DNA from 4 places in the Spirosoma lituiforme genome. Region 2 is predicted to be linked to each of the others. Evidence: riboswitches for the same ligand, from Rfam matches in the RefSeq annotation. Region 2 holds a riboswitch; each other region holds the start of a gene.
What was found. Region 2 has a riboswitch for cobalamin ahead of metE (5-methyltetrahydropteroyltriglutamate--homocysteine S-methyltransferase). Riboswitches for the same ligand answer to the same signal wherever they lie in the genome.
Positions count from the first base shown of each region.

Region 1 (7,970 bases), on a different contig from region 2:
GGTTAGTTGTTGCTGAAGCAGTGTGTTGTCGCGGGCGATGATAAATACGGACGCGCCGAGGTCCAGAAATTGACGGACAATAGCTTCGCCGATGCCTTTGGTTCCGCCCGTTACGAGGGCACGTTGGCCGTCAAGCGACCAGAGCGATTGGTTCATGCGCTAAAGGTCACTAATTTTAGCTTTTCTCCAAACTAAAACCACTCACATGAACAAACGAATGGGGTTTTCGGCCGTCTTGATACTCTCGGCGAGTATCGTGCTGGCACAAAGTAAGCCCAAGCCGGAGGACGTACAAACGTTCACCCTGAAGAACGGCATGAAATTCATGGTTCTTGAAGACCACTCTATTCCCAACGCCAACTTTTATTCGTTCTGGAAAGTCGGCTCCCGCAATGAGGTCCACGGCATCACGGGCCTGTCGCACTTTTTTGAGCACATGATGTTCAACGGGGCCAAGAAATACGGTCCCAAACAATTCGACCGGGTGATGGAAGCCAACGGCGGCTCGAACAATGCCTACACGACCGAAAATACGACCGTATACACCGACTGGTTTCAAAGTGGTGCGCTCGAAACGATTTTCGACCTAGAAGCCGACCGGATCCGGGATCTGGCAATTGATCCGAAAATGGTAGAAAGCGAGCGGGGCGTGGTCTTATCCGAGCGCAGTACGGGTCTGGAGAACAGCAACTACCGGGTCATTAGCGAACTGGTTCAGTCGGTAGCGTTTGTCGAACACCCGTATATGTTTCCCGTAATTGGCTTTGAGTCGGATATTAAAAAGTGGACACAGGCTGATCTGGAGAAATACTTCAAAACTTATTATTCGCCAAATAATGCTATAGCGGTTGTCGTGGGCGATGTTACAACGGCTCAGGTAAAAAAACTGGCGGAGCAGTACATCGGCTCGATTCCGGCCCAGAAACTACCGGATAGTTTACGTACGGTGGAGCCGCCCCAAAACGGCGAACGGCGGGCAACAACGTACAAGGATGTGGCAACGCCAAATATTCTGCTTGCCTACCATGTTCCGGCCACGCGTCACCCCGATTATTATGCGCTGGATTTACTCAGCGGGGTGTTGAGTTCCGGCAATTCGTCGCGGCTGGTTAAATCGCTGGTGCTGGACTCAACGGTAGCGTCTCGGGTATTTACCAACGTAGAAATGTCATTTGACCCCAGCCTGTTCTCCGTCTATGCCATTGCCGGTAGTGGTATCTCGGCAGACCAACTGGAGCGGTCGGTCTTGTATCAAATCGACAAGGTCATTAACGAAGGAATTACTGATGCGGAGTTACAGAAGCTGAAGAACCAGAAACTCATGGAGTTTTACCGAACGATGGAATCGATCAACGGAAAAGCGAACTCACTTGGCACATATGAACTGTTCTTTGGTGATTACAAAAAGCTCTACGAAGCCCCGGCGCTTTATGAAAAGGTGACTAAAGAAGACGTTCAGCGAGTAGCGAAAACGTACCTGACAAGCCGCAACCGCACGGTTGGTTACCTCTTGCCGGAACCGAACGTAAATTCTGCCAAAAACAATTGATTCTACCGCAATGGCCTGGCGGCATGGGCAGTTGCCTATAAACGCTTTATGTCACTGATATCACCAGAAACGTTTACAATGAAACATATAATTACCTTACTCCTTGCCCTTATTGCCACGGGAGCGTCGCTGGCGCAAACGTTCAGGGTGCCCCCCTACCAGAAGTTCAAGCTCCGGAACGGTCTGACGATTTATTTGATGGAGCAACATGAGGTACCGCTCATCAATGTCTCGGCCGTTTTCGATGCGGGCGCTGTGCAGGATGGTAGCCGGTATGGTTTAGCTAACATGACGGCGGAGGCTCTGTTGTTCGGCAGTTCGAAGTATACGAAAGCCCAACTGGAAGAAAAGATTGAATACGTAGGAGCCAGTGTGGATACCTACGCTGGAAAAGAAGTAGCCAAACTGACCTCGTCGTTTGCGGTAAAAGACCAGGATCTACTGTTCAATATCATCCAGGATGTACTGACGAAGCCTACCTTCGACCAGGGTGAGTTTGATAAGTACAAGCAGCGCCAGTTGCTTCAGTTGACCCAGCAAAAAGAAAGTCCAAGGGGCGTAGTCGGCTCCTACTTCAATAAGTTTGTCTTCGAAGGTCATCCGTATGCCAATCCCATTACGGGTACACCAGCGTCGGTTTCAGCGGTTTCGGCTAATGATGCCCGGCAGTTCTATCAGAAGAACTTTACTACCGATCGGGGTGCGATTGCCATTGTGGGTGATTTCAATACGGCGGCTATGAAAAAGCGAATTACTGATTTATTCGGTAGCTGGAAAACAGCGCCAGCGACGTCGCCCGCCCTGACGGACCCGACGGTTGCTTTCGAGAAAAGCCGAGTGTTACTGGTTAACAAAGACGACGCCCGCGAAACTACGTTCCTGATTGGGGGAAAGGGCATTACACAGAATAACCCCGATTTTATTCCCGTCACGGTTGTCAATACAATTCTGGGCGGGCGCTTTACATCCTGGCTGAATGACGCTCTGCGAGTAAACTCGGGTTTGACCTATGGGGCAAGCAGTCGATTCAGTACGTTTCGTAAAAGTGGCACGTTCGCCGTTTCGACCTTCACCAAAGTTAGTACCACCACCCAGGCAATCGATATGGCTATTCAGGTTCTCGATAGCTTACACCGGACGGGTATCGACGAAAAAACACTGTCATCGGCCAAAAACTACGTTAAAGCTGATTTCCCGCCGAGGTATGAGTCGGCCAGCGAGTTGGCCAATTTGCTGACTGATATGTTCAGCCTTGGGTTCGATGAATCCTTCATTAACAACTTCCAGAAAAACGTCGACGGGCTGACAGTCGCCAAAACACGCCAGATCATCGACCAATATTTTCCGAAAGATAAACTCCAGTTTGTACTGATCGGCAAAGCCGAAACGATTCGGGATAATGTGAAAAAGTACGGTACCATTACCGAGAAAGAAATAAAAGCTGAAGGTTTTTAATAAGTGGGGCGGACAGGATATCCTGTCCGCCCCACTTGGTAAATAAAAATACCCTACCTTTGTCCTTGAGTTTTCGGTGCCTCATGCTGCTTCGTGGCAGCTTGCAAGGCTTAAAAGGGAAGTTGGTGCGAAACCAATGCTGTCCCCGCAACTGTAAGTCTTTAAAAAAATCGGTTCAATCTACGTGACCACTGCGCTGATTTTCAGCGTGGGAAGGTAAGACCCGACGAGACGAGCCAGGAGACCTGCCGTAAATCATCCGTTGTTCTGGCGTTCGGAGGAAACGCCCCAATCGCGTGCTGTGGGCCAGCTATTTGTTGGTCCGACGTTTTCGAGCACTCATTCTTAGTATACCGTTGAAACAAAGCACCCTTCGCTGGTGGGTTATTGCTCTATTGGTCGGCTTACTGGCTGGTCATCAAAGCACCGCGCAATCCGATTCGTCGGCGCGGTCGGCTGCTGTTGTGTCCTTATCGGCCGTAACCGTACGGGCTATCGCACCCGAGCGATTTTTGGCGGGCCAGAAACTTCAGCGTATAGACTCGGCAACCCTATTACAATTTCGCTTTGGTTCGTTAACGGACTTGCTGGCATTGACTACGCCGTTGGCGTTTAAGAGTTATGGATCCGGCCAACTGGCGACGGTATCGTTTCGGGGAACGTCGGCCAACCACACGGCTGTCCTGTGGAATGGCATTAACATCAACCAGCCTAATCTTGGCCAGACTGATTTCTCCACGCTGCCCGTAGCGGGTTTCGACCGGTTGGCGGTTCAATATGGTTCGTCGGCCAGCGTTGTGGGTTCGGATGCGGTGGGCGGCAGTATCTTATTGGGAAGCAGCCCTGTCTGGCAGCCGGGCATACGCATAACATTTGGCCATCAATTGGCTAGCTTTCAGAACAACCAGACTCAACTGGGCGCCCGCTATAGCGCAGGACTGGGTAACGCCTGGAACGTATCAGGCAAGACGTTTGCTTATCGAAACCAGTTCAATAACGCGTACCCATCGACCGAACGCCGGAATTACTTTCTGGAACAGTCAACGACCGCGCAACGGGGTCTCGTTCAGGATTTGTACTTTATGCACAAGAGTGGTCGGCAGGTATCCGTCAATGTCTGGCTAACGGACAACGATCTGGTTCTGGCTCCTCAGGATACCATTGCCCGTGAACGCACCCGCACCCAATCGGCACGCTTCCTAACGACCTACGAAACCAACCAGTTAACCCTTCGTCTTGGCTGGATTCATGACGTTCTGGACTACGCCAAGGGAAATTTTGCTTCGCCCAGCCATACCCAGACCGACCGTTTTATCAGCCGTGTCGAGCGGGAGTTTACGCTGATTCCCGCCAAAGCCAGTCGATCGCTGAGCCTTCGCGTCGGTGGTGAGTGGTCCCATTACAATACCCGGACAGATGGCTACGTAAGTACATTAATTAACGAAAATCGGGGCGATCTGTATGCGCTGTTTCGCCTGCAGACTATACGCTGGCTGGTATCGGCTAATGTACGGCAGGCGTTTGTTACCCGATTTAATCCACCCATCACGCCATCACTCGGCGCTGAATTCCGAATTGTGCAGCGCCCGGCCTTTGGTTTAACGGCTAAAGGATCCGTAAGCCGAAGCTACCGGGTACCAACGCTTAACGAACGCTACTGGGCTGACCTGGGCAATCCCAATCTGTTGCCCGAAAGCGGATTTAATCTTGAAGCCGGACTCGCGTCCAGCCTCGTTTTCAACGAACACCTCCAACTGACGACCGAAGCAACGGTGTATCGCAACCGGGTAGACAACTGGACATACTGGAATCCGGCGACCAATTATCACGTCGAGAATTTGCAGCTGGTTGTGGCTCGGGGTGGCGAATTGATTACTTCCCTGGCTTATGCTCATAACGGCTGGCGGGCGAGTTTACGGGTAGGCTATGCGCTGACGCGCTCATCGCAGGAGCGGGTGTATGACACGTATTCAGCGGATGTGATCGGGAAACAGCTGGTCTACGTGCCCATCCATACCGAAACGCTCAATGCTTATGTGCAACGTGGTCAGACACGGCTATCCATCCAAACGCAGGCTACTTCACGCCGGTACATCACCTTCGACAATAGCCAGTTTTTTAAGGGTGTTGCCCTAACGAATGTTATTCTCGAGACCACGACCAAAATCGGTCCGGTACCTGTTCGGTTACAGGGGCAGGTCAACAATGTATTTGATGCCCTTTCCTTCAGTGTCAAGCGCAATGCATTGCCCGGGCGGAACTGGGCGCTTAATTTGATTATCAATTTTCCATCTACTAAATCATGAAGTACCAAGTAACAAAAGGTCTTGCCCTCAGCTTGCTGGCCTTAAGCGTCTGGAACTGTAAAACCTCCGACCCTGAACCAACGCCCTATGAGTCGGGCGTGCTTATCATAAATGAAGGAAATTTCTCTGATAACAACGGGACAATTTCCTTTTTGTCACGCACTGGCAATACGGTCGCTACTAATATTTTGCAGGCAGCTAACCCATCTTTTTTGCCTAGTGGTTTAGTAGAGGGTTATACGGAAGTAAATGGTAAAGGATTAATTTTGATTGATAACACAGCACCCAATCAAGATAAGGTTGAAATCGTTGATACAGGGACGTTTAAATCACGTACTACGCTGAAAACACCAGACATTGAAAATCCACGTCAGGTTATTTCGGCAGGCCCGAATAAGGCTTATGTCAGTTGTTGGGACATTTCCGGCTCCGGTAACGCATTCTACAAAGATCCCGGTTATGTTGCTGTCGTGGATCTGAACACAGGTACACTCGTCAAGAAAATTCCGGCTGTTAAAGGTGTCGAAAAAATGGTCGTTGCCGGTACCGAAGCGTTTGTGGGAAGTAACGCCTACAGTGGTAACCAGACGCTGTTGATCATTGATCTGAATACGGATACAGAAAAGCAACGTATTGCTTTTGGCTCGACACCCGAACCTATTGCACTGGATGCCAACGGAAAGCTATGGATACAGGCCGGTAACGATCTCGTTCAGTTTAACCCCTCGGATCGGACAGTTGCCAAGCGACTGACGTTTGCTGCAGCACCCGGCTCCGTTACAATCAGCCCCGACAAGCGGACGTTTTATTACACCTTGAGCGGCAGAACATACCGGATCGGTATCGATGCCACAACAGCATCAGGCAGTCAGGTTATCGCCCGCTCGTTCAATTCCCTTGGTGTTGATCCGCAAACCAATCGCATTTATGGTAGCGTAATTCCATCTTACAAGCAGGCAGGTTACGTGCTGCGTTACGAGTCGAGCGGGGCCTTGGTTGATTCCGTGAGAGCGGAAATTGCTCCCTCCGGATTTTATTTCCGATAAACCGACGGCAGGCTGTTTCACAATCAGATCGATTGGCGCAACAGGCAACTACGTTCCAGAATCATAACTTGGTTATTACCGAGTTACGGTTGCTTACTTAAATTCCTAAAGTCAACAGGCGCGTTCTGGTTTCAAAACCGGGGGGCGCCTGTTGACTTTGGGTTAAACTCGGATTAATCCTTCACATTGTGGCTTTATTTTCATATTATTAGAGGAAATTTTACCAACCCAGGCCTTATACAGCCAAAACAGTATTCATCCTTTTATGAAACGTAGAGAAGCCATACAACAAGCGGCCTTGCTGATGGGTGGAATTTTATCGGCACCGACGCTGGCAGGCGCTATGGGTCGCGTGACCAACCTGGGGCCAAGTGTAGCCGTCTCGCCCGACCAAGAAGCGCTTTTGGCCGAAGTTGCCGACGTCATCATCCCGACCACGACCACACCCGGTGCTAAAGCGGCTGGTGCCGAAAAGTTCATTGTTCGGGTTATGCGCGATTGCTACCCCAAACCCGATCAGGAGAAATTTTACGCTGGCCTGGCCAAGCTCGATGCAGATAGTAAGACCAAGTTCAGCAAAGGGTTTGCGGCTCTCGACACGGCTCAGAAAAACGAGATGGTCAAGCAAATCATGACCGAAGACAAGCCGTTTTTTCTACGCATGAAGGAGTTAACGACTACCGGCTATTTCACGTCTGAAATCGGGGCTACCAAAGCCCTAGAATACCTGCCCGTTCCCGGTCAGTTCAACGGCTGTATGCTCCTCAAACCCGGTCAGAAAACCTGGGCCATTTAATCTAGTAATCCGGAGCGAGTAGCCGATGTGAGAAAGGCTGGCGTATGCTTCATAACGCCGAATGGCTCCTCACTCCTATTCCTCACTTCTTACTCCTCAAAAATTATGTATCTCAATATTGATTCCATAAAAGATCAGACGTACGACGCCATCGTGATTGGGTCAGGCATATCAGGCGGCTGGGCGTCGAAAGAACTGACCGAGAAAGGGTTGCGGGTGCTGATGCTCGAAAAAGGGCACAAACTCGAACACGTTACGGATTACGAGTATGCCCTGAAAGATCCCTGGCAGACCAAATACAACGGTCGGCTCACGGAAGCGCAGAAAGAATCGCACCCCAAACTGGCCCGCGATTATCCGTATAACGAGATGACCCAGAACTACTGGATGAACGACTCCGATTCGCTTTACAAAGAAGTGAAGCGGTTCGACTGGTACCGACCCAATATTGTGGGCGGAAAATCCATCATGTGGGGTCGGCAAACGTATCGACTGAGTGATATTGATTTCGGCGCGAACGAGAAAGATGGCATTGCGGTCGACTGGCCGATCCGCTACAAAGACGTTGCTCCCTGGTATAGCTATGTGGAGAAATTCGTCGGTATTTCAGGCGAAAAGCTGAACTTGCCTCAGCTACCCGACAGCGAGTTTTTGCCGCCCATGGAGATGTACTGCGTGGAAAAAGAAGTCCGGAAACGGATCGAAAAAAATTTCCCCGGCCGTACCATGACCATTGGCCGGGTAGCTAACCTCTCCAAAGCGGGTCAGGCCCAGCTGGGCGTGGGCCGGGCACCGTGTCAGTACCGAAACAAATGTTC
Region 1 is NZ_BAAHBO010000003.1:405,012-412,981, forward strand. Features, by position in the region: gene ACYU87_RS13995 (SDR family oxidoreductase) at 1-156, opposite strand, end outside; gene ACYU87_RS14000 (M16 family metallopeptidase) at 206-1,549, shown strand; gene ACYU87_RS14005 (M16 family metallopeptidase) at 1,628-3,004, shown strand; cobalamin riboswitch at 3,062-3,271, shown strand; gene ACYU87_RS14010 (TonB-dependent receptor plug domain-containing protein) at 3,361-5,310, shown strand; gene ACYU87_RS14015 (YncE family protein) at 5,307-6,356, shown strand; gene ACYU87_RS14020 (gluconate 2-dehydrogenase subunit 3 family protein) at 6,622-7,152, shown strand; gene ACYU87_RS14025 (GMC oxidoreductase) at 7,258-7,970, shown strand, end outside.
Region 1: another riboswitch for cobalamin. It lies ahead of ACYU87_RS14010 (TonB-dependent receptor plug domain-containing protein); the one in region 2 lies ahead of metE (5-methyltetrahydropteroyltriglutamate--homocysteine S-methyltransferase).

Region 2 (7,970 bases):
CAGTAAACGTACCGAATCACTTTGGTCGGAAACTGCTGGTGAACCGTTTGGGCCAGCCGTTCCAGGGGTACGGTTGGCGTTCCGGCGGGCATGGAAGGTGCCAGCGGGGGTTTGCCTTCAAGAGCCTCAATCTCTTCGTGAAAAATAAGCGGCAAACCCGTCAGGCAAAGCATCAGCAGAAAGGCTGTGCAAATCAGGCTCGTCCATTTATGAATCTGAAACCAGGTTTTAACTTGATGGGCGGTGCGCATAAGACCACTGGATTACGTGACTTGAACTGAAGATAAAACGGCATAGCCCCGACCACTGCCGGGGCCGTACGGTAGTCTAGAATTTGTAGGCAATGCTGCCGACGAAACTCCGTAGTTTCTGGGCGTTCATGGTGGTGTAGCCAATCCAGTAATGCTGGTTGGTCAGGTTATCGGCCTTCACCGACAGCCGGTACTTCCGCCGGTCGTAAAAGGCCGATGCGTTGAGAACCGTATACGCGGGCAAAATGAATTCACCCAGGCTGACACTGTTCTGAATCTTGTTATCACTGGCGTAATTGCCCCCGAAACCAAACCCCAGGCCACGAAGCGCGTACGAGTTCAGGCGGTAACTAAGCCAGAGGTTAGCCAGCACGGGCGAAGAAGCCGTCGTTGGTCGGCGACCGTTCACATCGGCGTCGGCCTTCGTTAGCTTGGAGTCGTTGTAAGAAAATCCGGCGACCACGTTAAACCCCGTGATCGGGTTCGCGATTACGTCGATCTCAATACCCCGGCTTACCTGCGTACCATCCTGCGTCTGAGCGAATTTAGCCGCGGCCAATGGGTTCGGATCGGTGCGCAGCAGGTTGCTTACCTGAATGTCGTAGTAGCTGATGGAGGTCGTTAACCGACCGTCAAAGGCATTCAGTTTTACCCCGGCCTCAAACTGGTTGGCCCGTTCCAGTTTGGCGAACCGTTGTGTTAGACTGTCGGTAGCCGTTACGTCGTAAGCATTGTAAATGCCCTGGTTGTTGAAGCTGTTCTGGTAGTTGGCAAACAGCGACACTTTATCCTTGATTGGCTGATAGACCAGCCCGAACTTAGGCGAAAACGCCGTCTGATTATAACCCGCCACAGCCGAACCAACAGTACCACCCTCGTTATGAAAGTCATCGACCCGCAGCGCGGCCAAAACACTTAACCGATCGGTCAGGTTCAGCACATCCGAAATGAAGGCACTATAGGTATTTCGAATGCCGGTGAGCGGATACGTGAAATCAGGCGCTTTGCTGGCGTACAACGCGTTCAGGGCCGCCCCGTTAAATTTACTGTAATCGTACTCCCTGGAAATAGGAACGGTATCGAACGTACTGCCAAAGAACAGTTGGTTGGCGTTTACATGCAGGTAATCCAACCCGACCACAATCCGATTACGCAGGCTACCCAACCGGAAATCACCATTAAAAAGCTGTTGCACCTCAAAAACGTCGTTGGTGCTGTTGCGTGTCGACTGATCGGCCCGGACCAAATCGTTATTTCCCAGGCCTCGGCTCGATGGAATCATGTAGAAATATGGGCCTATTCCATTCGAATAGCTGTGGCTGGTGCTAATGTTTGTCGACGACGTAAACGCCGGGGAGATTCGGTAATTAACCTGCCCGAACAGGTTTGTACTGCGCGACTGCTGCGTCAGGCCGGAGCCCATGTACGAATTGCGGTAATCGACGTTCAGCTGATCGGCACGGGTAGCCCCGAGGGTATAGCCCGGCACATAAAAGAAGAAGAGCTGCTTGCCAACGCTCTCATTCCGGTAAATTTCGGCATCAAGCTGAATGGATAACCGCTCGGTCGGCTTGAACAACAAGCTGGGAGCCAGCGCGACCCGACTGCTGAACCCCTGCGTCTGGAACGTGCCCTCGTGCTGGAACGCCGTATTGACGCGCAGCATCAGATTCCGGCTTTTGTTGAGCGGGGTGTTTACATCAAGACTGGCCCGCTGAAGATCGTAGCTGCCCGCCGACAGGGTAACTTCGCCCCCAAACGTTTCGTATGGTTTCTTGGTGACCCGGTTAACCAGGCCGCCGTAAGACGTTAATGCACTACCAAACAGGGTTGCCGATGGCCCTTTAATCGTTTCCAGTTTCTCCAGGTTAACAGCGTCGATGTCAGTTGTCACATTACCGGCCAGCCCATTCCGTAGCTGGCTCTGAACAATAAACCCGCGCGTACTATAATAGCTACCGCCATCACCAGCCCGGCCGGTCGCTTCCCACATTTTCTGAACACCGGGTGCGTTACGCATGGCATCATCAACCGAAAAAACGAGTTGCTCGGTCAGTAATTCTTTGCCGATGGTATTGTATACCTGTGGATTCTCCAGGTTTTTGAGGGGCATTTTCGACACATAGTCGCTGGATGAGCGGGCGAATCGATTGGTGCGGCTACCGTTTACGGTCACCTCCGTTAATTGCGATGCGCTTTCTGACAGGGTAACATCCACCGTAACGGTTTCCGTCCCGTTTGTGGTAACCGCTTGTTCTACCGTTTTCAGGCCGATAGATGAAACCTGAAGCTGGTACGTCCCGGCCTTAACATGATTGATTGAGAAATCACCTTTGGCATTGGTCAGGGCTCCTTGCCCTTTGCCTTTCAGGCTAACCGTTACGGCTTCAGCGGGATTACCGTCCGAGGTTTTTACGCTGCCCCGGATCGTGCCCCCTGTCTGGGCCTGAACAACAAAAGTACTTAATGAGAAAAAGAATACGTAGAGTACTTTAATGGCATTCATTTGTGGGTATTATATAGATTCATTCTAAAGAATTACAAATGAACGACAGAATTCGCTGCAATAAAATTTATTCTTATTAATTCTAAATAAATGAACCTGTTTTAGGATTCCTGAATGAAATTATTGAACTCCCTCCCGCAAGTTTTTCCTGATCGAATCCTCCGTTGTATTCATTCGTGAATGCAACCGTTACAATGGCAGGTTCCATCTTCTACACGTTTGTTCATGGCGTCTGGTTACCTTGGTTTGTATCCTCACGAACCAGGGGGCGGTGGATTTTCGTAGTCCATGCCCCACAGACTGCAGCCCCAGGGGCTATGAACCTATACAGTAGTACAATTCTGCTAAACTATATTTTCTCGTCGTTCTTCCTTGTAAATCAGTGGACTATTGTTTAGGTTAGAATCGCCTAAACCCTACGATCGTGAACCAGCCTATAACACATCCTGATCACTCTTTTAATGCAACACCCCAACCCCATCGCTCTACTCTGCTCGTAGGCAGCCTGCCCTTCTCCGACGAGACAGAATGCATGACTCGCGCCCTGGAGGCTCTGGGATCTTCTTTATTCTGTTTACCCGACGGAGAAATTGGCGAGAAAACGCCTGCATTTCCAAAAGGAAACCGCATCGCCTGGGTCGTGTACGCCATCGAAAAGATAACCGCCGATGCCGACAACTGGGAAATTGTGAAACAACCCAAACGGAGTTCGGATGACGGGATGGCCATTAATTATGACAGCTTTCAGAAGCTGAAGCCCAGACGCTCCCCCGCCGATTTACCCGAACACGTTCAGTTGGGGTACGATGATTTCTTCCGCTCCAGCTATCCTGTATTTCAGCGCCTGCGGGAGCAGTATGGCCTTCCCGACTTAAAGTTTCAGATGGGCGTACCCACCGGTTTTGCCATGGGTTTTGCGTTTGCCAGTCCCATTACCTGGCTGCGCTATACCTATGCATTCAACACCATCATTGCCCGCGAAGTGAATGCCGCCCTGGCGCAGGCGGGTAATGACCTGCTCATCCAAATAGAGGTACCTCCCGAACTTTATGCGGCTTACAAGCTGCCCACTCCGCTTATGGGACTTGCCCTGCGCCCGATTCTGGATCTGCTGAAAAAGATCACGCCCGGCGCCCAGATTGGCATTCACCTTTGTCTGGGCGACTTTCATAACGAAGCACTGGTGCACCCTAAAACGCTGGACAAAATGGTGGCGTTCTCTAATCGGCTGGTTCAGGCCTGGCCGGTTCAGCACCAACTGGTTTATGTTCATTATCCACTGGCCGAAGGAATCGTTGCCCCGCCAACGGATGAAGGATATTATGCCCCCCTGGCCGCTGTTCAGTTGCCCGGACATACGCGCTTCGTAGCGGGCTTTGTTCACGAAAAACGCACCCTGGCCGAACATCACCAGATTTTAAGGAATATCGAAACCGCCCGTGGCCAAGCCGTTGATATAGCCTGTTCGTGCGGACTGGGCCGCCGGTCTGCCCAAACGGCCAGCCAATTACTCGCCCTGATGGCTGAATTAAGTAGCGCGTAACCCACCCGATGGTTGTTACTGAAACAAGTCGTAAAACACAGGGCTATTGTGCCAATGAAAGTCGTCGAAAAAGAAACCGAAACATTTTGCCCGGCAAACCGGGCGCACTGGCGGGCGTGGTTGCAGGAACACCACGCGGATCAACAATCGGTTTGGCTCGTCTACCACAAAAAGAAATCAGCCACCCCCACCCTGACCTGGAGCGAAGCCGTAGACGAAGCCCTTTGTTTCGGGTGGATCGATAGCCTGGCAAAGTCCATAGACGACCACACATACCGGCAGTTTTTCAGCCGACGGAAACCGACGAGCGTCTGGTCAAAAATCAACAAGGAGAAAGTTAAACAGCTCATGGACAACGGCCTGATGACCCCGGCCGGTTTAACGGCGATCGACATTGCCAAACAGAATGGCTCCTGGACGATTCTGGACGACGTCGATGCGCTGGTCATTCCTCCGGATTTAGCGGCTGCTTTTCAGGAAAACCCAAATGCAGAACGCTATTTCCTCGACCTGAGCAAGTCCGATAAACGGGTCATTCTCCAACGGCTTGTCATGGCAAAACGGCCGCAGACCCGACAGAATCGAATAAGAGAACTGGTCGAATTGGCCGCCCAGGGTTTGAGACAAAAAATACGGCCATGAGTCATCGATTAGGGGCGCGGCAAGGAACGGTTCCTTGTTTTTAAGCGCCGAATGCGGTTCCTTTGTCCCAACGTTCTTTGTTTTCCGTCAAACAAGCTAATGGTTTTCCTGAGAGTTTCAGGAAATGAAAAAGGAATCGTGTGAGAATCACGAGCAGACGTTGCTACTGTCAGTGACAATTAAAAAGGGTTTGCCCTCGATGTCCATTGTCCCACAACCGGTTCGCCCGCTTCGGCGTATCGGTTACGATGGGGTGAGAAGGACGGCAAATACCGTCACAAGCCAGGAGACTTGCCTTTAGCTTTGCTGATTACGCCCACACGCGACTGGGTTTCATCACGATTGACTGCTTCATCCCTGCTTCTCCCCGAGGCTGGGGGTTGTTTGTCGTATTGTGTAAAATCTGGATCATGTGGTAGGCGTATGGAGTTCGGCATCGAACGCGATCAACCATTTTTTCCAATTACAACATGATCGCTCACAACCTCGGCTATCCACGAATCGGTAGCCACCGCGAACTCAAACGAGCCCTCGAACAATGCTGGGCTCAAACGATTACCCCCCAACAGCTTCAGGAGGTAGCCCGTCAACTCAGACAGGCTAACTGGCTGACTCAACAGCAGGCCGGCATTTCGCTGATTCCCTGCAACGATTTCTCGCTCTATGACCAGGTTCTGGACATGTCCCTGACGGTAGGAGCCATTCCCAACCGGTTTCAGCCCCTCCTCGACACCACAGACCCGGATCTGCTGCCGCTGTATTTTGCGATGGCCCGCGGTTACCAGCAGGCTGGACTCGACCTAAAGGCGATGGAAATGACAAAGTGGTTCGATACGAATTACCACTACATCGTTCCTGAGTTTTCGGCAGACCAGACATTCTCACTGCTTTCCGAGAAGGTTTTCACCGAGTTTGAGGAAGCGAAACAAACGCTGGGTATAGTGCCCAAACCCGTCCTGTTAGGACCCGTATCGTATTTGCTGTTGGGGAAAGCAAAAGATACGGGCTTCGATCAGCTGGACTTACTGGACCGCCTGTTGCCCGTGTATGAACAGATTCTTAGCCGGTTGCAGGCACAGGGAGCCGACTGGATTCAGCTCGATGAGCCCTGCCTGTCGCTGGATTTGACGGTTCAGCAGCGCAACATACTGGTCTCGGTTTATCGGCAGTTCCACGATCAGTTTCCGAACCTCAAGCTGTTACTGGCCTCGTATTTCGAGTGTTACGGAGACAATCTGACGACGGTTCTTCACCTACCCGTTGAAGCTATCCACCTGGATCTGGTCCGCTGCCCCAATCAACTGGCCGATGTGCTGAGTACCGATTTCGTCCAGCAGAAAACCCGCCTGTCGTTGGGCCTGGTCGATGGCCGAAACATCTGGATCAATGACCTGGATAAATCACTTGCTACTCTGCGTAAGGCCGTCGATGCGATTGGTCCCGATCGTATCCTTGTTTCGCCTTCCTGTTCGCTGGTACACGTTCCCTGCGATCTGTCGACTGAAACCGGGCAGGCAGGACTAAGCCAGCAAATCAATCAATGGCTGGCGTTTGCCCGCCAAAAACTGGACGAGGTTGCTACACTGACAACCCTTGTCCAGGACCCGAACAATTCCCAGGCGCTGGCTTATCTGACGAGTAATCAGAACGCCATACAGGCTCGCCGGGAATCGAGCGATGTCAATAGACCAGCCGTTCAGCAACGCCTGCAGCAATTGGGTGAGCAGGATGCCCGGCGCGGACAGACGTTTACGCAACGGCAGACCTTGCAGCGTGACCAGCATAAACTGCCCCTCTTCCCCACCACAACGATTGGTTCATTTCCCCAGACCGATGTGGTACGGGCCAACCGGGCAAAATTCAAAAAAGGGGAGAAAACGCTGACTGAATACGAAGCCTTTATTACGTCGGAAACCGAGCAGGCGATTCGCTGGCAGGAAGAAGTAGGACTGGATGTGCTGGTGCACGGCGAGTTCGAGCGGAACGACATGGTCGAGTATTTCGGTGAGTTACTCGACGGGATTGCCTTCAGCGAAAATGGCTGGGTACAGAGTTACGGGTCGCGGTGCGTGAAACCACCCATCATTTTTGGTGATGTTCACCGGCCGGAAGCCATGACCGTGCGTTGGGCGCAGTTTGCCCAGTCGCTGACGAGCAAACCCGTGAAAGGAATGCTTACGGGCCCTGTCACTATTTTACAATGGTCTTTTGTCCGCGATGATCAGCCCCGGAGAGATACCTGCCTGCAACTGGCCCTGGCTATTCGCGATGAAGTGGTGGATCTGGAAGCGGCTGGCATTGGTATTATTCAGATTGATGAACCGGCCCTTCGGGAAGGGTTACCGCTGCGTCGGGAAAACTGGAATACGTATCTGAACTGGGCCGTGATGGCGTTTCGGGTAGCCGCATCGGGTGTGCAGGACCAGACGCAGATTCATACCCATATGTGTTACGCGGAATTCAACGACATCATCGGGGCTATTGCCGATCTGGATGCCGATGTAATTACCATCGAAACGTCCCGATCACAAATGGAGTTGCTGGACGCGTTTGCCCGGTTTGCCTACCCGAATGAAGTCGGGCCGGGGGTGTATGACATTCATAGCCCACGGGTGCCGTCGGTAACCGAAATGGTCGATCTGCTTCAGAAAGCCACGAACGTGTTACCTGCCCGGAATCTATGGGTTAATCCCGATTGTGGCCTGAAAACACGACGCTGGCCGGAAACCACCGAAGCGCTGAAAAACATGGTGCAGGCGGCCCGGACCGTTCGTGAGGCTGTACTGGAATCTGTGTAATTAGCAACGGTCTTCTGCCGGGGAACCGGCAGAAGACTGTTTTTCTCCTTGTAGGCAACACCCGTAGCATGAATTACAAAGCGATTACGACCTTGAAAAAAGCGGATACGGAAGGCCGAATACCTCCGCACACGCTGGATCAGTACGTTCGCAGTGATCTGGCAGCCCAGCTCATGAAGGCCCTGACCCCCACCCTTGCCATTAACCGCGTTGCTTCAGGCTCATCGTCT
Region 2 is NZ_BAAHBO010000001.1:899,158-907,127, forward strand. Features, by position in the region: gene ACYU87_RS03885 (PepSY-associated TM helix domain-containing protein) at 1-251, opposite strand, end outside; gene ACYU87_RS03890 (TonB-dependent receptor domain-containing protein) at 328-2,757, opposite strand; gene ACYU87_RS03895 (hypothetical protein) at 3,182-4,300, shown strand; gene ACYU87_RS03900 (YdeI/OmpD-associated family protein) at 4,355-4,942, shown strand; cobalamin riboswitch at 5,026-5,255, shown strand; gene metE (5-methyltetrahydropteroyltriglutamate--homocysteine S-methyltransferase) at 5,413-7,740, shown strand; gene ACYU87_RS03910 (hypothetical protein) at 7,809-7,970, shown strand, end outside.

Region 3 (7,970 bases), on a different contig from region 2:
CCCAGCATCAGGTAACGTTCAAGGATGGTGTGCCGGTGGACAAGAATTTTTACTCGTATCAACTACCCCGCATTCCCGACATTCCGCCCATTGACGTGTATGTCATGGACAACGACGAACCGGCGGGTGGTGTCGGCGAACCCGGTTTACCCGCCTTTGCGCCAGCCCTGACCAATGCCATCTTCGATCTGACCGGCAAGCGCATCCGTAAGCTGCCTTTTAGTCTGGCCGCGGTATAGGCGACGATAAATGAGCGAAAGACGACTGATTCGCTGAGTAAATTAACGGCATGAAACAACAGAAATTCAGCGTGTTGCTGCTTACCGGCCTAACCCTGCTCGTATCGGCTTGTGCCATGAATCGCACAAGCCGGCAAACGGGTTTGTTGACCCTACAACAACAGGGTAGTTTCCTGGTTGGCGGAACCAGCCTAACCGAGCCCGGTAAATTTGAGCTGACGAATGCCCTGAAACCCCAGGGGCAAACCTTGCACGGCGATCACGCCTATGTGTTTTATCAGATTCCGCCCAATCCCCGTAAATACCCGCTGGTCTTTCTGCACGGGGCCGCCGAATCCAAAAAAACGTGGGAATCGGCCCCCGATGGACGGGAAGGCTTTCAGACGATCTTTCTCCGCCGGGGTTTTGGGGTTTATTTACTGGATCAGCCCAGGCGGGGCGAAGCCGGAAAGAGTCTGGTTTCGACAACGATTACGCCTACGCCGGATGAACAGTTCTGGTTTACGCAGTTCCGGATTGGCAACTATCCCGATTATTTTGCTGGTAGTCAGTTTCCGAAAGATACCGCTTCGCTGGAGCAGTTTTTTCGGCAGATGACGCCCAATACGGGGGCTTTCGACGCGACTGTTGTCTCCAAGGCGTGTTCGAAACTAGTCGATCGAATTGGCGGAGGTATCCTCATTACCCATTCGCAGGGAGGAGGGGTTGGCTGGTTTACGGCGATAAAAAACGAAAACGTGAAGGCCGTTGTCGCCTACGAACCCTTCAGCAGTTTTGTTTTTCCGGCGGGCGAGTTACCCAAACCCATCCAGTCGACCAGCCTGTTTGGCGAATTGAAAGGCGTTGAGATACCCCTGTCGGATTTTACGAAGCTCACCAAAATTCCGATCATCATCTATTACGGCGACAACATTGCTGACCAGCCAACGACCGTGTGGAACAAAGACCATTGGCGGGCCGGACTGGAGATGGCAAGGCTTTGGGCCGCGACCGTCAACAAGCACGGGGGCCATGCGCAGGTCGTGCACCTGCCTGAAATCGGCATCAAGGGCAATACCCGTTTTCCGATCTCAACAACATCCAGATCGCGGATCTGATGGCTAAATTTTTGAAGGAGAATAAGCTGGATTAACGAGCTTTCATTCCGATTGTAACTACCCTATTCTCCACCAAACGTATGCGTATTGCTTTCTTCGGTATGATCGTCAGCTGGTTCATCTCTACTCAGCTTAACGCTCAAAATCAGATGAATCAACAAACTACCTTGTCACCAAACCAGCAACGCATTGTTGTCATCTCCGCCCTCACCGCCAAAGGGGATCTGCAAAAACTACAACCCGCCCTGCATACGGGCCTGGATGCAGGGCTGACGATCAATGAAATCAAGGAAGTGCTGGTGCATCTGTACGCCTATTGCGGATTTCCCCGGAGCATTCGAGGGTTGCAAACGCTGATGACCGTGCTGGACGAGCGGAAGAAAAAAGGCATTACTGACAAAATGGGTAGGACAGCGTCACCGATCACCAGCCGGGAGTCGAAGTACGAGCGAGGCAAAAAAACGCTCGAACAACTCACTGGTCAGCCGGAAACCGGCCCTAAAAAAGGATACGCGGCCTTCAGTCCCGAAATCGAGGTATTTCTCAAAGAACACCTGTTTGCCGATCTGTTTGAGCGCGATGTGCTTAGTTATAGCGACCGGGAGCTAACGACCATTTCGGTACTTGCCAGCATCGGTGGTGTCGAACCCATGCTGCAAAGCCACCTGGGTATTTGTTTGCACGTGGGTCTGACCGAACCGCAACTAAAAGAGGCATTTGACCTGATCGGGACGAGTATCGGTACCGCGGAAGCCGAGGCCGGGCGGGCGGTTCTGACGCAGGTAATCGCATCAACGCATTAAGCCGCACAGGAATACGCAAAAAGTAGCGTTTTAACACAACGGAATGAAGAACAACGCAAGCGCATTACGATTTACCATTTTGCTGGTGATTTTAGCCCGTTTAGGCGCAAACGCCCAAACGGAAACCAGGTCCGATACCGACGCTATTTTTCCGAAGGGACAGCGAGCACCGGCCAGTAACTTCACCGGAACCGTTTGGGTGCAGCAGTTGATTGAGCCTGACAGTGCCTTCAACATTCCGGTAGGCTACGTAACCTTCGAGCCGGGTGCCCGTTCGCACTGGCATAGCCACGCGGGTGGACAGGTGCTGCTGGCAATGGGCGGCATTGGCTACTATCAGGAGCAGGGAAAGTCCATCCAAATCCTGAGGAAAGGCGACGCGGTGAAATGTCCTCCAAACGTTCCCCATTGGCATGGCGCTTCCCCCACCGTCGGATTTATGCAAGTGGCCGTTACGCCGAACACAACTATAGGTCGAGTAACCTGGATGAAGCCCGTCACGGATGAGGAGTATACCAACATCAGGAAGTAATTGTTGAAACCTACTCAGCTATTTTCCTGTGTGTTCCTGCACAGCCCCTCACCTATTGATCACTATGGGTGCCTCGCACCTTTGCCTATACCTTGACAATCCCCTGTAAGCCTGTTGACCAGACGGATTCTGGTTGCGTGGAAGAAGACAGGCCAGTATCGTCGGAAAAAATGTTGACATACCGTATGCTTCATTCGGTTGTCGTACCTTTGCGCTGCATAAAGGTAACGGTGTCTGTCCATCGCGCATGAACAGACCGTTTTAAAAGGGAATGCGGTGAAACTCCGCGACAGTCTCCGCTGCTGTAACTCCGGATAAACTTTCGGCCGTGTACGCCACTGTTCCTGTCGGAATGGGAAGGTCGTCGAAAATGGGAGAAGTCAGAAGACCTGCCTTTAGCTATAGACTCATAGCTTTCGGAAGAAAAGCGTAAAGTAACCAACATGCAAAAAAACAACGTCAGACAAGGTGTCCTGAATCGCCTTGCCTTGTTTACTCTTTTCCCGGTTCTTCTCTCTTCAAGTTGCAGTACCTCGTCAACCCTTACTGAGCAAACAGCATCGACTACGGCGCAAAAATCGTATTTTGTCGATCAGGTAACCATTCACCACGCCCGGGGATTCTCCATCCGCTACGTGAACAATTACAAAATCCTGTCCATTATAAGCCCGTTTGAGCAGACATCCGATACCGTTCAGTATGCCCTGGTGCAGCGGGGAACTCCTCATCCGAAGGGCTATACACCCGGTCAGATTATCGAAATCCCCTTACGAAGTCTGGTTGCTATGTCTTCCATGCACGTGGGTCTGATTGATTTTCTGGAAGCCGATGAGTTGCTGGTAGGCCTGGGAAACCTGAAGTACGTTTCTGCGCCAAAAGTCATTGAGCGAATAAAGGCTGGTAAAATCAAGGAAGTGGGCCAGGGACAAACCATCAATGAAGAGCAGCTCATCACCATGCACCCGGACTTGCTGATGGCCATGGGTAGCCCTGTGGCCCGCATGGATCGGTATCGAACCCTCCGGGATGCGGGCGTTCCCGTTTTGATCAACTCGGAATGGGTCGAAACGACACCCCTGGGTCGGGCTGAGTGGGTGAAACTGATGGCGGCATTAACCAACAAAGAAACCCTTGTCAATAAGAAGTTTGCCGAGGTTGAAAAAGAATACAACCGCTTGTCGGCACTGACCCGTACGGTGGCGATAAAACCAAGTATTCTTAGCGGGATGAATTCAAAGGATGCCTGGTTCGTGCCCGATGGGGATAGTTACATGACGCGCTTTTTTCTGGACGCGGGTGGCCGTTACCACTGGTCGGACAGAAAAGCAACAGGAAGTTTACCGCTCAATTTCGAAACGGTTTACCCGGTAGCGCTGGATGCCGATATCTGGCTAAACGTTGGGATCAGCGATGTGAATTCGAAGCAGGATATTCTGGCGAAAGATGCCCGCTATGCAGACTTCAAGGCCTTCAAGCTGGGGCAGGTGTTCAATTATGGCAAGCGGATAAACAGCCGGGGATCTAACGATTTCTGGGAATCGGGGGCTGTCAATCCGCATCTTGTCCTGGCGGATCTGATAAAAATTGTGCACCCTGACTTACTGCCGAAGCATGAACTGGTCTACTACAAGCAACTGAAGTAATGGAGATACCCGTTACGCCACCGTATAACCAGCTCGCGAAACCGGGGCCGCTCCGGCGTCGATTGCTGCTTGTGGGATTGATCGGGTTGGCAATCGTTTTCTTTCTGCTGGACATTGCCCTGGGGTCAGTATCAATTCCGATCTCCGAGGTAGCCCGCATCGTGTCGGGTCAGGGTTCCGATCATACCGATTGGCTTTACATCGTTCAGAAAATACGGTTACCAAAAGCGATAACGGCCGTTATTGTGGGCTGCGGCCTATCCGTAAGTGGTCTGCAAATGCAGACCTTATTCAAAAACCCATTGGCAGGCCCCTCCGAACTGGGCATTACGGCCGGAGCGGGGTTGGGCGTCGCGGTTGTTATGCTATCGGGCGGTGGTAGTGCCAGTCTGTACGCCATCCGGCAGCTCGGCCTTTCGGGGAGTTGGCTACTGGTGTTTATGGCTTCTCTGGGTTCCGCACTGGTTTTATTGGTTGTATTATCGATTGCGGGTCGGCTGCGCGACAACATTATTTTGCTGATCGTCGGGGTAATGATTGGCACCATTACGCTTTCGGTCGTGAGCATCTGGCAGTATTTCAGCCAGCCCGAACAGCTTCAGGAGTACCTGATGTGGACGTTTGGCTCGTTGGGGGGCGTCATTCAAACGCATCTGTCGGTGTTAGCCAGCGTCGTTACGCTGGGGTTGCTGCTGGCCTTTGCTTCGTCAAAAGCGCTCAATGTTCTGCTGCTGGGTGAAAACTATGCGCGCACGATGGGGCTGACAGTAGGACGCAGCCGATTACTTATTCTGGTGAGCACGAGTTTATTAACGGGTAGCATTACCGCTTTTTGTGGCCCCATCGGGTTTGTCGGCATTGCCGTGCCTCACATCACCCGCTCCCTGCTGGATACCTCCGACCATCGAATTCTGATTCCGGCCACCTGCCTGGTTGGTTCTACCCTCCTGTTGATGTGCGACGGCCTGGCCCAACTACCAGGAACGCAGGCCATCCTCCCCATCAACGTTGTTACGTCGCTGCTGGGCGCACCCGTAGTGATCTGGATCATTGTTCGTCGTAACAACCTTCGGTCGTCCTTCTCATGAGCGAACCACTACCCTTCCTGACAGCCCGTGACTTAACCATTGGTTATCAGAACCGAAACCAGCCGAAACGTATCGTGGCAGAGTCGCTGGCGGTGGATTTGTTCCCCGGCCAGTTGGTCTGTTTGTTGGGGCCTAACGGAGCGGGAAAATCGACGCTTATGCGTACCCTGGCAGGATTACAGCCTATATTGAGCGGAACAATTTCCGTTCAGGGGCAGGATTTACAGGCCGTTGGGCCCGTTGCGCTGGCCCAGAAACTGAGCCTCGTTCTGGCCGAACGAGTCGACGCCGGTAACCTGCTGGTACGGGAGCTGGTGGCCCTGGGCCGAACGCCTTACACGGGTTGGCTTGGCAGCCTGACCAAAGACGATCAGGATAAAATTCAGGAGGCACTGGAGGCAACCGATACGTTGATTTACCAGCATCGTCGGTTGTACCAGTTAAGCGATGGTGAACGGCAAAAAGTTATGCTGGCCCGCGCCCTGGCCCAGAATACCGACCTGATTTTACTCGACGAACCCACGGCTCACCTCGACTTGCCCAACCGGGTTGAGATGATGCGCCTGCTCCATCGGTTGACCCGGCAACTGAATAAAGCCATTTTGCTGTCGACCCACGAACTTGACCTGGCCCTACAGGCTGCCGACCGGTTGTGGTTACTTGATCCAGCCGGTCAACTGGCAACCGGCACCCCGGAAGATCTGGTACTCACGGGTGCCTTTGCCTCTACCTTCGACAAAGGTGGGTTTTACTTTGATAAATCGACGGGAACATTTACCATTCATCAGGAAGAAGCAGGACCCGTCATTGAGCTGCGTGGTGATGATGAGCTTGTTTTCTGGACCCGGCGGGCGTTGCAGCGGGAAGGCTTCTCCATTAGACCCGACACCAGGGCAAGCTGTTTACTCCAGGTTTCAACCCAGAACGGGATCGCCCGCTGGACAAGCCGAATCAACGGCATCCAGCACGATCATCGCTCTATTGAAGAACTGTTGAATGCACTTCAATCATTAACACCCAAGTCAACGATAAGCACGAATTAATCAGACAATGAAAATTTACACAAAAAAAGGAGACAAAGGTACGACGGGCCTGTTTGGGGGTAGCCGGGTTGATAAAGACGATGTGCGGGTTGAGTGCATCGGCACCTTGGACGAAGCCAACTCGACCATTGGGTTGCTTCGGGTGAAACTGGGACCCGACCATAGCTGGCAGGCAAATCTGCAAAAAATCCAGAAGGATATGATGGATATGATGTCGCACCTGGCCCGACCTTCCGACGCCAAAAAAGAGAATAAAAACCCAATGCCTGAGGACGGAGCCGAGTTTTGCGAAACCTGGATTGACAACCTGGAAAGCGCAATGACCTCCCCATCCGACTATTTTCTACTACCGGGGGGCAACGAAATCTCGGCGCTCTGCCATGTGGCCCGCACTCAGATTCGCCGGGGTGAACGTCGCCTGGTTACGCTTCGTAAGACCGATGACGTACACGAGGCCATTCCTGCTTACATCAACCGCCTGTCGGACTTGTTTTTTACGCTGGCCAGGGCTGAAATGGACAAAGCGGGTGTCGCGGAGGAGAAATGGCAACTGTTTTTGTACAAGCGCTTTAAAGCAGAAGCCTAACCGTTTTTCAGCATGATTCACTATGTAACGGGGGGTGTTCGAAGTGGCAAGAGTCGGTTTGCGCAGGCCTATGCCCTGACGCTCAGCGCGTCGCCCACTTACGTGGCAACTGCCAAAATCTGGGACGATGAGTTTAGCCAACGCGTACAACGCCACCGCGATGAACGTGGCCCTGAGTGGAAAACCATCGAAGCGGAACGGGACATTCATACGCTTCCGCTCGCCAACCAGGTGGTAGTCATTGACTGCGTAACGCTCTGGCTAACGAACCTATTCATGGCATTTGACAACAACATCGACCAGGCCTTAACCGCCTTCAAACTGGAAATAGATGGGCTGAACCAGCTTCCGGGCACTTTCATCATCATCTCCAATGAAATTGGCATGGGCGTTCATGCGCAAACGGAGGTGGGGCGGAAGTTTGCCGATTTGCAGGGGTGGGCCAACCAGTACGTGGCCGCTCAGGCGAACGAAGCGATCCTGCTGGTTTCGGGCATACCACTCTATCTCAAAAAATAAACGTAGCCATACGCAATTACTCCCTATGTCCCCCTTCGATCAGCCGTCGCTTCATCAACAAATCCAGGAAAAAATCAACGCGAAGACGAAACCATTGGGTGCGCTGGGCCAGTTGGAAAAACTGGCCCTCCAGCTAGCCCTGAATCAACAGACACTGACGCCCCGGTTTGTTCAGCCCCATATTGTCGTGTTTGCGGCCAGCCATGGCATTGCCAGCGAAGGCGTAAGTGCTTACCCGTCAGAAGTAACCTACCAGATGGTGCTCAATTTTCTGAATGGCGGGGCCGCGATCAACGTCTTTACCCGGCAACACAACATCAATCTTTGTCTGGTCGATGCGGGTGTCGATCATAATTTTAGCCCAGACCCGAAACTGATTAACGCCAAAATAGCGTACGGTACCCAAAGTTTTTTACGGGG
Region 3 is NZ_BAAHBO010000002.1:827,863-835,832, forward strand. Features, by position in the region: gene ACYU87_RS11815 (molybdopterin cofactor-binding domain-containing protein) at 1-239, shown strand, start outside; gene ACYU87_RS11820 (alpha/beta hydrolase) at 290-1,336, shown strand; gene ACYU87_RS11825 (carboxymuconolactone decarboxylase family protein) at 1,417-2,139, shown strand; gene ACYU87_RS11830 (cupin domain-containing protein) at 2,183-2,671, shown strand; cobalamin riboswitch at 2,877-3,082, shown strand; gene ACYU87_RS11835 (ABC transporter substrate-binding protein) at 3,115-4,314, shown strand; gene ACYU87_RS11840 (FecCD family ABC transporter permease) at 4,314-5,402, shown strand; partial or broken gene ACYU87_RS11845 (ABC transporter ATP-binding protein) at 5,477-6,445, shown strand; gene ACYU87_RS11850 (cob(I)yrinic acid a,c-diamide adenosyltransferase) at 6,453-7,031, shown strand; gene ACYU87_RS11855 (bifunctional adenosylcobinamide kinase/adenosylcobinamide-phosphate guanylyltransferase) at 7,044-7,550, shown strand; gene cobT (nicotinate-nucleotide--dimethylbenzimidazole phosphoribosyltransferase) at 7,576-7,970, shown strand, end outside.
Region 3: another riboswitch for cobalamin. It lies ahead of ACYU87_RS11835 (ABC transporter substrate-binding protein); the one in region 2 lies ahead of metE (5-methyltetrahydropteroyltriglutamate--homocysteine S-methyltransferase).

Region 4 (7,970 bases), on a different contig from region 2:
ACTCTTGTACAGCTCTACCGGAACCGCGGCATACCCCCGGTCGGTGCGTCCGCAGCAACAGGCATTGTAGCAATAGGACAGATGCCCCCGTCGCTGAACGAGGTTAATGGCTTTTCCATCAGCCCGGTTAACTCGCTGGCGTTTGATGTCAGTCATGTTGATGCGTCGTTTCGAAATACCGGCCAACCGCGTTAACCCGATTGAGCAATTCATGAATAAACTCCGGCTGATTCCCCCAATAGAGGTGTACATACGAAGCAAACGTATTGTCTACCCGATACACCTTCGTGTCGACGGGTAGGCCTCTGGCATTCGTGATCGTTGCGATGGATTGGGGCGTACTGTGCTCATTCAGCGTTGAGTAATGAAACTCGTGCCCTTTGAGCGTCATACCGTCCCAGTCGATCCGGCGGTACCCCAGCGTCAGGGTCGGCGAAAGCATGGAGGTACTTGTGTCCAGTACACCAGCCATGGGAAACGACGTACCCGTATTTGTCTGGATCGCCTGACCCAGGTACATCAGCCCCCCACATTCAGCGTACGTCAGTCCGCCAGCCTGACAATACGCCCGAATGCTGTCGAGCATGGATGTATTCTGGCTGAGGGTTTCGGCATAAAGCTCTGGATACCCACCCGGTAGGTACAGAAAATCAGTATCGGGAATTGTTCGGTCCTGTAATGGGCTGAAAAACGTAACGGCCCCTAAACGAGCCAGTACATCGATGTTCTGCTGATACGTAAACGCAAACGCGTCATCACGGGCAACGGCTATGCGAAGCGTTGAGGCTGTAGACCCGGAAACAGATTCAGAACCAGACGCCAGCAATGGCGTTTCGATGCGGGTGATGTCCAGCAGCCGGTCAACATCGATCGTCTGTGGAATGGCCGTCGCGATGGCGTCGATAATGGCTTCGTAATCCGTTTCTGCCGAAATATGAAGGCCCAGGTGTCGCGACGGAATGGCAAATGCCGGATTCGGGGGTAAATAGCCCAGTGCTTCAACACCAACATCGGCACAGGCATCGGCCAGGAACCGGTAATGCGATGGCGTACTGACGAAGTTAAATATGGCCCCGACCAGCCTGATCCCTTTGTAGAAATGCTTGAAGCCGTACAGCAATGGCGCAACCGAATAGGCCATTGCTTTGGCGTTGATGATCAGCACGACCGGAATGCCCAGCACGTCGGCAATAGCGGCACTGCTCCCCTGCATTTTGTCGGCCCCATCGAAGAGCCCCATGACCCCCTCCGTCACCGCCACATCGGCCTGACCAGCGTAGCGCCGGTACGATTCCAGCGCGTGTTGTTCGGACGCCATGAATAAATCCAGGTTGATGCTGGGTTTACCGGCGGCCTGGCGGTGGTGCAGCGTATCGATGTAGTCTGGCCCACACTTGAACGGCTGCACGTTCAGCGCCCGGTTTTTCAGGGCTCGCAGAAGCCCAAGGGTCAGCGTGGTTTTGCCGGACCCGCTGGACGGGGCCGCCAGCAGGAAATGAGCGGCATGGGTAGCGATGGCCATTGGCGTTCGGCTTAATGAAGTCAGCTTATTTTTTTGGTCTGGTAGTTTGTCTCCTCGGGTGACTCCAGTGGATTGAGCGTTCCTGGCCGTACTTCACAGGCAAACGAGTAGAGAAGAAGATACAAGTTGTGGCGGGTGCTCTGGCAACCAGAAACACAGACCCATTCCGGCCTTGTATGACTCGGACGGATATACTACGCCAAACTTGACCATGCTTCAACCCGCGAAAGCATTGTCAGCAAAAAAAGGCAGGTCTCCTGACTTGTAACATTGCTGCCGTCCTTCCCAGGTCGTCGTCGTGGTAAACCCGACAACGAATCCAGTGGACATGCGGATCGATTCCTCCGCGTTGGCGGATCGACCGGGCAGCAACTTTGGGCGTTACTCACAGTTGCGCGACAGTTCGTGATTTATACACACGATTCCCTATTAATCACGCCGGGGCGTGAGCCTTTTTCTGTTGGAGAAATAAACGGTAAAAACGTACCAACACACAAACATACGATAAAACCCAGTACTTTTGCGGCCGTCAATTGGTGCACATCGGTCATCGATGTGCTTAAAAGGGAATCCGGTGCAAATCCGGAGCAGTACCCGCTGCTGTAAGTTCATAGAAGGGTTTTGACATCCGTGCCACTGTTTCACTGAAATGGGAAGGCGTCAGAACAGAACGAGCCAGAAGACCTGCCTATTGATCACTTATTCGGTTTGCTTTCGGGAATAAAAGCAACGGGAAGTTCTGCAGTCGCAACCCAGGCGACTCCGCTTTTCGTGTGCATTTCCGTCAGCGAACCTATCAACAGGTTCAATCCGACTGCGAAAACGGCATGATCAATCCACTTCTACTGGACTCTTTACTACTGGGTGTTCAACACTCGTTCGAACCTGACCACATGGCGGCCGTTTCGGTGCTGGCGTCGGAGAAAAACAAAACCTACCGGCAGCAGCTAGGGCACGTCATCTGGCGATCATCACACTGGGCATTAGGGCATTCCTTTACCTTGATCCTGTTCGCCTGTTTCATTCTGCTCCTGAAATCAGCCTTGTCGCTCAACATTGCCGAACAGGTCGAATTCGCCGTTGGCCCGCTGATGATCTGGCTGGGTGTGGTAGCCATTCGTCGCAATTTCACGAAACCCGCCAGTCATTCCCACGCTGGCCAGCCGGCAACGGTGAGTCGTTCGTTTTGGGTTGGTATGGTTCACGGACTGGCGGGAACCGGTGGTGCCTGCACCGTTGCCCTTACGCTGGCGGCCCGCGATGCGCAGACGGCCGTTGGCATCATCATCCTGCAAAGTCTGGGCATCATTGTCGCCATGACGATTTACGGCTGTTTTCTTGCTTTTTCGCTGAATAAGGTAGTTGCCCGGTGGCAGGCTACCCTAAAGCTAATCAATTACCTGGTGGGCGCTTTTTCCATCGCCATCGGTCTGTATACGCTCGTCGAAAGTTTTCAATTTTACTTATAACCCCCGTTCTGTGAACACATTTTTTTACCCAGCTCCCCGGCTGCGCAACCTGTTATCGGTTACCCTTTGCACAAGTTTATTCAGTTACGCGACAGGGGCCTACGCGCAGGTAACAACGGCCGATTCGATTCGGGAGCACTCCCTCGACCCCGTTGTCGTCACGGCGACCCGGTCCGAAGTACAACGCGACAAAATTCCTCAACAAATCAACATCATCACCCGACGGGATATTGAGCAAACTCAAGCCTTCGATGTGACCGATATTGTCAAAAAACTAGCGGCAGTCAATGTCATTCAATACCCCAGCCTGTCATCGGGCGTGGGCATCCGGGGGTTCCGACCCCAGTTTTCAGGGCTTAATCAGCGTACGCTGCTGCTCATCGATGGCCGTCCGGCGGGGGCAACAAATCTCTCGACCATAGGGCTCAACAACGCAGAGCGGGTCGAGGTGCTGAAAGGTCCTGCTTCGGCACTCTATGGTTCGCAGGCAATGGGCGGGGTAATCAACATCATTACCCGCCGGTCGAAAGGAAAAATACGGGGCAATGCTTTTGCCGAATATGGCTCGTTTCAAACGTATCAGGGTGGCGGAAATGTAGGTGGCAATCTGACCAAGCGCCTGGATTTCGATGCCTCCCTGAGCTATTTCAGGCGCGCTGCCGATTACAAACTGGGGAATGGAAATTTCTTCCGGGATAAACTGGCCGGTGATCAGGCCGTCAAGAACTACAGCAACAAGCCCGCGGAGACAGTAGACGACCAAAAAGACGATGGACTGACCCGGCCAAACACGAAACTGACGTATTATTCGGGCTCTTTGCGCGTGGGTTATCAACTCAGTAGTAACTGGCGGATTGATGTTCGGGGAGAGAAATTCATTGCCAACGACGTTGAATCGCCTGGTGATATTACGTACGGGACCACGCAGGCGGGCTTGAAAGATGCCGACCGGCAGGCGGGTGAAGCCGCGCTGAGTGGTCAGTTGGGTCAGCATAAAGCCATGGTACGGCTGTTTACGTCCGAGGAAAACAGCTTCGTAAAAACCATCAATGCCGCCGGGTTACCGATCACGCCCTTTCAGTCATCAAGCACCGGCAACCGCTGGCAGGGTGTTCAGCTCAACGACAGCTGGCAACTGGGGCGTCACCGACTGATACTTGGCTACGACTACCTGAACGCCAGTACCCGATCGCGGAGCTGGAGCGACGCCGTTACTGAGAGAGCCCCTACTCAACCCAACTACGCCCTTCGTTCGTCGGCGTTCTATGCCCAGGGCCTGCTGACTGTAGCCGGGGAACGACTGACGCTGCAACCCGGTATCCGCTACGACAATATTACGTTCGACGTGCAGGAAACGCCCCTGCTGACAACCTTTAAAGCGGGAAAAAAGACTAACCCCTTTGTTAGTCCCAGCCTGGGTGCCATTGTCCGGCTTGCGCCTGGCTTGCGCCTGAACGGAACGGTGGGACGCGCCTTCGTTACGCCGGATGCCTACAACGTAGCCGGTTACTCGCAGACCCGCACATCGGCGGGGAGAATCACCGTAACAACCGGCAACCCCAACCTAATGAATGAAAACAGCCTTAGCTACGATATGGGCGTTGCTTTTAGCCGACCCAAAGCTGGGTTTAGTGCAAGCATTACGTACTTCAACACGAACGTGAAAGACCGTATTGCCCGGCTGGTTACGCAGGTGAATGAAAAGCAGGACAACGGCGACGTGATTGTGGCGCGGGGAACGTACGTCAACGCAGCGAACTCAGCAATGGACGGAATCGAGACGGAGGTTGCCTATGATTTGGGAGCCCTGGCAGCGTATCGCCATTCGTTGCGTCTGTTTGCCAATGCTACGTCGATGATTCGGTATACGGAAACCCTGGTCGGCACGGACGGCGCAACCACCGAACGGGATATTATGAATGTAGCGAACATGAATCTGAACGCGGGCGTTGATTACGATTCGTTCAGGGGCTTCCGGATGCGTTTGCTCGGGCGGTATGTGGGGCACCGGAAAGACACGGACTTTACCGATGCCGCCAACCCGGAGATTGTGTATCCCGAATACCTGGTGTTGGACTTCAGTACGTCGGTAACGTTAGCCAGACAACACACGCTTGGCCTTCAGATTACCAACCTTACCGACGAAAATTATTATGAGAAACGCGGCTATAACCTGCCCGGTCGGTCGGCTTTTCTGAAATATAGTTTTTCCTTCTAAAGTAAATCCGTCAAACAGTCAGGTAGTACGGTAACCGGTGAGACCAGCCGAAAATAGGGGTATCCCCGGCTGATGAAAGCTTTGTTTTCATTAGCCGGGGATACTTGTTATTGACGCTTTTCGGTGTTACCCCGCGAATCAGATCAGAACAAAAAGGTGATATGCGTTGTCAGCTGCGCATTCGCCTGTAGTTCGCCGTCTGATAAATACTGGGATACCGGACGCCGGTAACTTACCCCAACCGATAATTTGCTCAGATACAGTTCCGTACCCACGTTCAGATAAGCGGCATAGCCACCCGTTTGCCTGTTAGTGACACCCGCTCGCACATCATGACCTGCCTGTTCGAGAAAAACACCGGCATTGGGCATAACAGACCAGCTTCCCAAAGCGCCTGAATAGAAAAAGGAAGCCGACGTGTTGAGTCGATTCCCAAACCGATACCCGTTGGCGTTGGTGTTTGTCATCCGGTAGGATACATCGGCGTTCAGACCCCAGTTTTTATACCGGGCGGTGTAGATTACGTTGGCAATCCAGTCGGTACTACCCGTACCCAGTTGAAAATTCGGGTTAGCGACGTCCAGCAGGCTGTTTTCATCGTAGTGATAGCGCCCCGTTGGCAGTTTAACCCCACCACCAACGAGCAGATTATGGTTGACCATGTGCACCGTCGTATCGTCCATAAATGTGTTGATGACGTTATAATGAGCCAGGGCCGTTATGTCGCTCAGGCCACGTAATGGCGTTACACTACCCGATTTGAGCATGGTCTGCTGACTGAACTGGTAAGGAATAAAGCCCATCACCTGCACCCGTTTGGCCGGATAAAACCGCCCCCACACTTCAGCCGTCCGGAACTCTTCCCGGCTGCTCAGATTCAGGCTGTTCAGATGCGAGTTGAACGTGTTGTAGCGGTAGCGCACTCCCAGAAAACCACGATGTCCCTGGGGTAGAATACCAAAAAATGACCCTCCGTTACTGCACCCGCACAGATCGCAGGCTTGCCCGGACAGGGTTGATAGCGCCATCAGGCCAACCAGAATAAGGTTCTTCATATAACTTGCTGTTAAGGTTCGACAAAGCGTGGGTCACGCAGAAACTGATCGTCGGTCAGTGTTTTGAGGAAAGCGATGATTTGTCGTTTTTCGTCCGTCGTCAGCGCAATACCCAACCGCCCTTTTTGCCGGAGCAGCGGGTCAAGATTTTCCGTCGGCTGTACGTTCTCGGTGTAATGCGTCAATACGGCGTCGAGCGAATAGAAGCGACCATCGTGCATATAAGGCAACGTCTTCTCGACGTTTCGCAAACTGGGCACCTTGAACCGGTACCGATCGTCGGCCAGTTCGGTTACATGAGCCCGGCCGATGTCGTTACTGCCCTGAATAAAGAGGCCATTGTTTCGAAAACTGTTATCGGTAAATAGTTCGCCAGCATGACAACCGCTGCATTTAGCCCGGAACACCGTCAAACCCGCCTGTTCTTCATTCGTCAGGGTGCCCCCCGGTTCTTTGCGAACCCATTTATCGTAGCGCGAATTGGCCGACACCAGGGTCAGCATAAATTGCGACAACGCCTGCAGAAAGCGGGGGCCATTGATTTCGTCCGTACCGAAGGCGGCTTTGAACAGGGGCGGGTATCGGGCACTTTTTCTGAGCTTGGCAATCACATTGGTGGATCGTTCATCCATCTCCAGCGGATTTTCAATCGGGGCAATGGGGGCCAGATCCAGACTATGCACCCCACCATCCCAAAAGAAATCAGACGCCCAGGCCAGGTTTTGAATCGGTAGCGAGTTTCGTGTACCTACCCGGTTGTCGATTCCATGACTTACGTCGTGCTGATGATGAGTGAAGGCGTACGCCTGGCTATGACACTCCGCGCAGGCAATTGATCCATCGCGGGAAAGCTGCCCATCGTAGAACAAGGCACGCCCCAACCTGAACCCTGCCGGGGTGATCTGATTCTGATCCAGTGCATAAACGGGTTGCGGAAAATTGGCCGGCTGCTCAAAAAGCACCTCCGGCTCCGCTTCTGGCTCAGTGGTCTGGCAAGCCAGGAGTCCCAGCACAAGACCGGTGCTGGCCACTATCGTTTTCAGGTTCGAAAATACACTCATAAGCGAAACAGCGCCCCGGCCAAACCAGCCGGGGCCATCTGATTTTACTGTTTGTCGTTATGGACGTGATCGACCTGAAACATGGCCTTGTAATTGTCGGCAATGGGCGCTGCTACGGCCGGGCTGTGGACACTGTTGGTCGTTGCCAGGCTGATTTTATTGGTACCGTTGAAAATGGTCAGTGCGTCCACAAACAAATGAATTTCCGGCGCAATATTCCCCCGAACGGTGGCTTTGGTAGTCATGGGCACAGTAACGGTGCGTAGATTGTTAACGGTTTTTGCCGCCCCGTTCCAGCCCCCTCCGTAGCCGCCAACGTGTATGCCAAAACTCTGCGTGGCACTGGCCGTTTTAGGAACAGCCGTTGAGGTACCCTCTATCTTAAGAAAGATGTACCCCGAATTCCAGGACCAGTACATGCCATCGTCGCCATAGCTGGTCACATCGAGCACCCCGACTCGTTCGGCTACCGGCGACACACTCTTGGCACTATCGACTCCGATGGTGAAGCTCATTTCACTGTAATTACCCGAGGGGACGTTGTTGAGCGTGATTACCTGTGATGCCGCGTCCGACTGGCGAATCAGAAAATACTGATCTGGAAATTTCTGGATGGTACCGTTTTCGTTTTTGAGCGAAATAGTA
Region 4 is NZ_BAAHBO010000002.1:848,572-856,541, forward strand. Features, by position in the region: gene cobN (cobaltochelatase subunit CobN) at 1-156, opposite strand, end outside; gene ACYU87_RS11910 (cobyrinate a,c-diamide synthase) at 149-1,522, opposite strand; cobalamin riboswitch at 1,753-1,992, opposite strand; cobalamin riboswitch at 2,040-2,228, shown strand; gene ACYU87_RS11915 (hypothetical protein) at 2,296-2,991, shown strand; gene ACYU87_RS11920 (TonB-dependent receptor) at 3,002-5,209, shown strand; gene ACYU87_RS11925 (hypothetical protein) at 5,353-6,264, opposite strand; gene ACYU87_RS11930 (cytochrome-c peroxidase) at 6,276-7,325, opposite strand; gene ACYU87_RS11935 (MbnP family protein) at 7,370-7,970, opposite strand, start outside.
Region 4: another riboswitch for cobalamin. It lies ahead of ACYU87_RS11915 (hypothetical protein); the one in region 2 lies ahead of metE (5-methyltetrahydropteroyltriglutamate--homocysteine S-methyltransferase).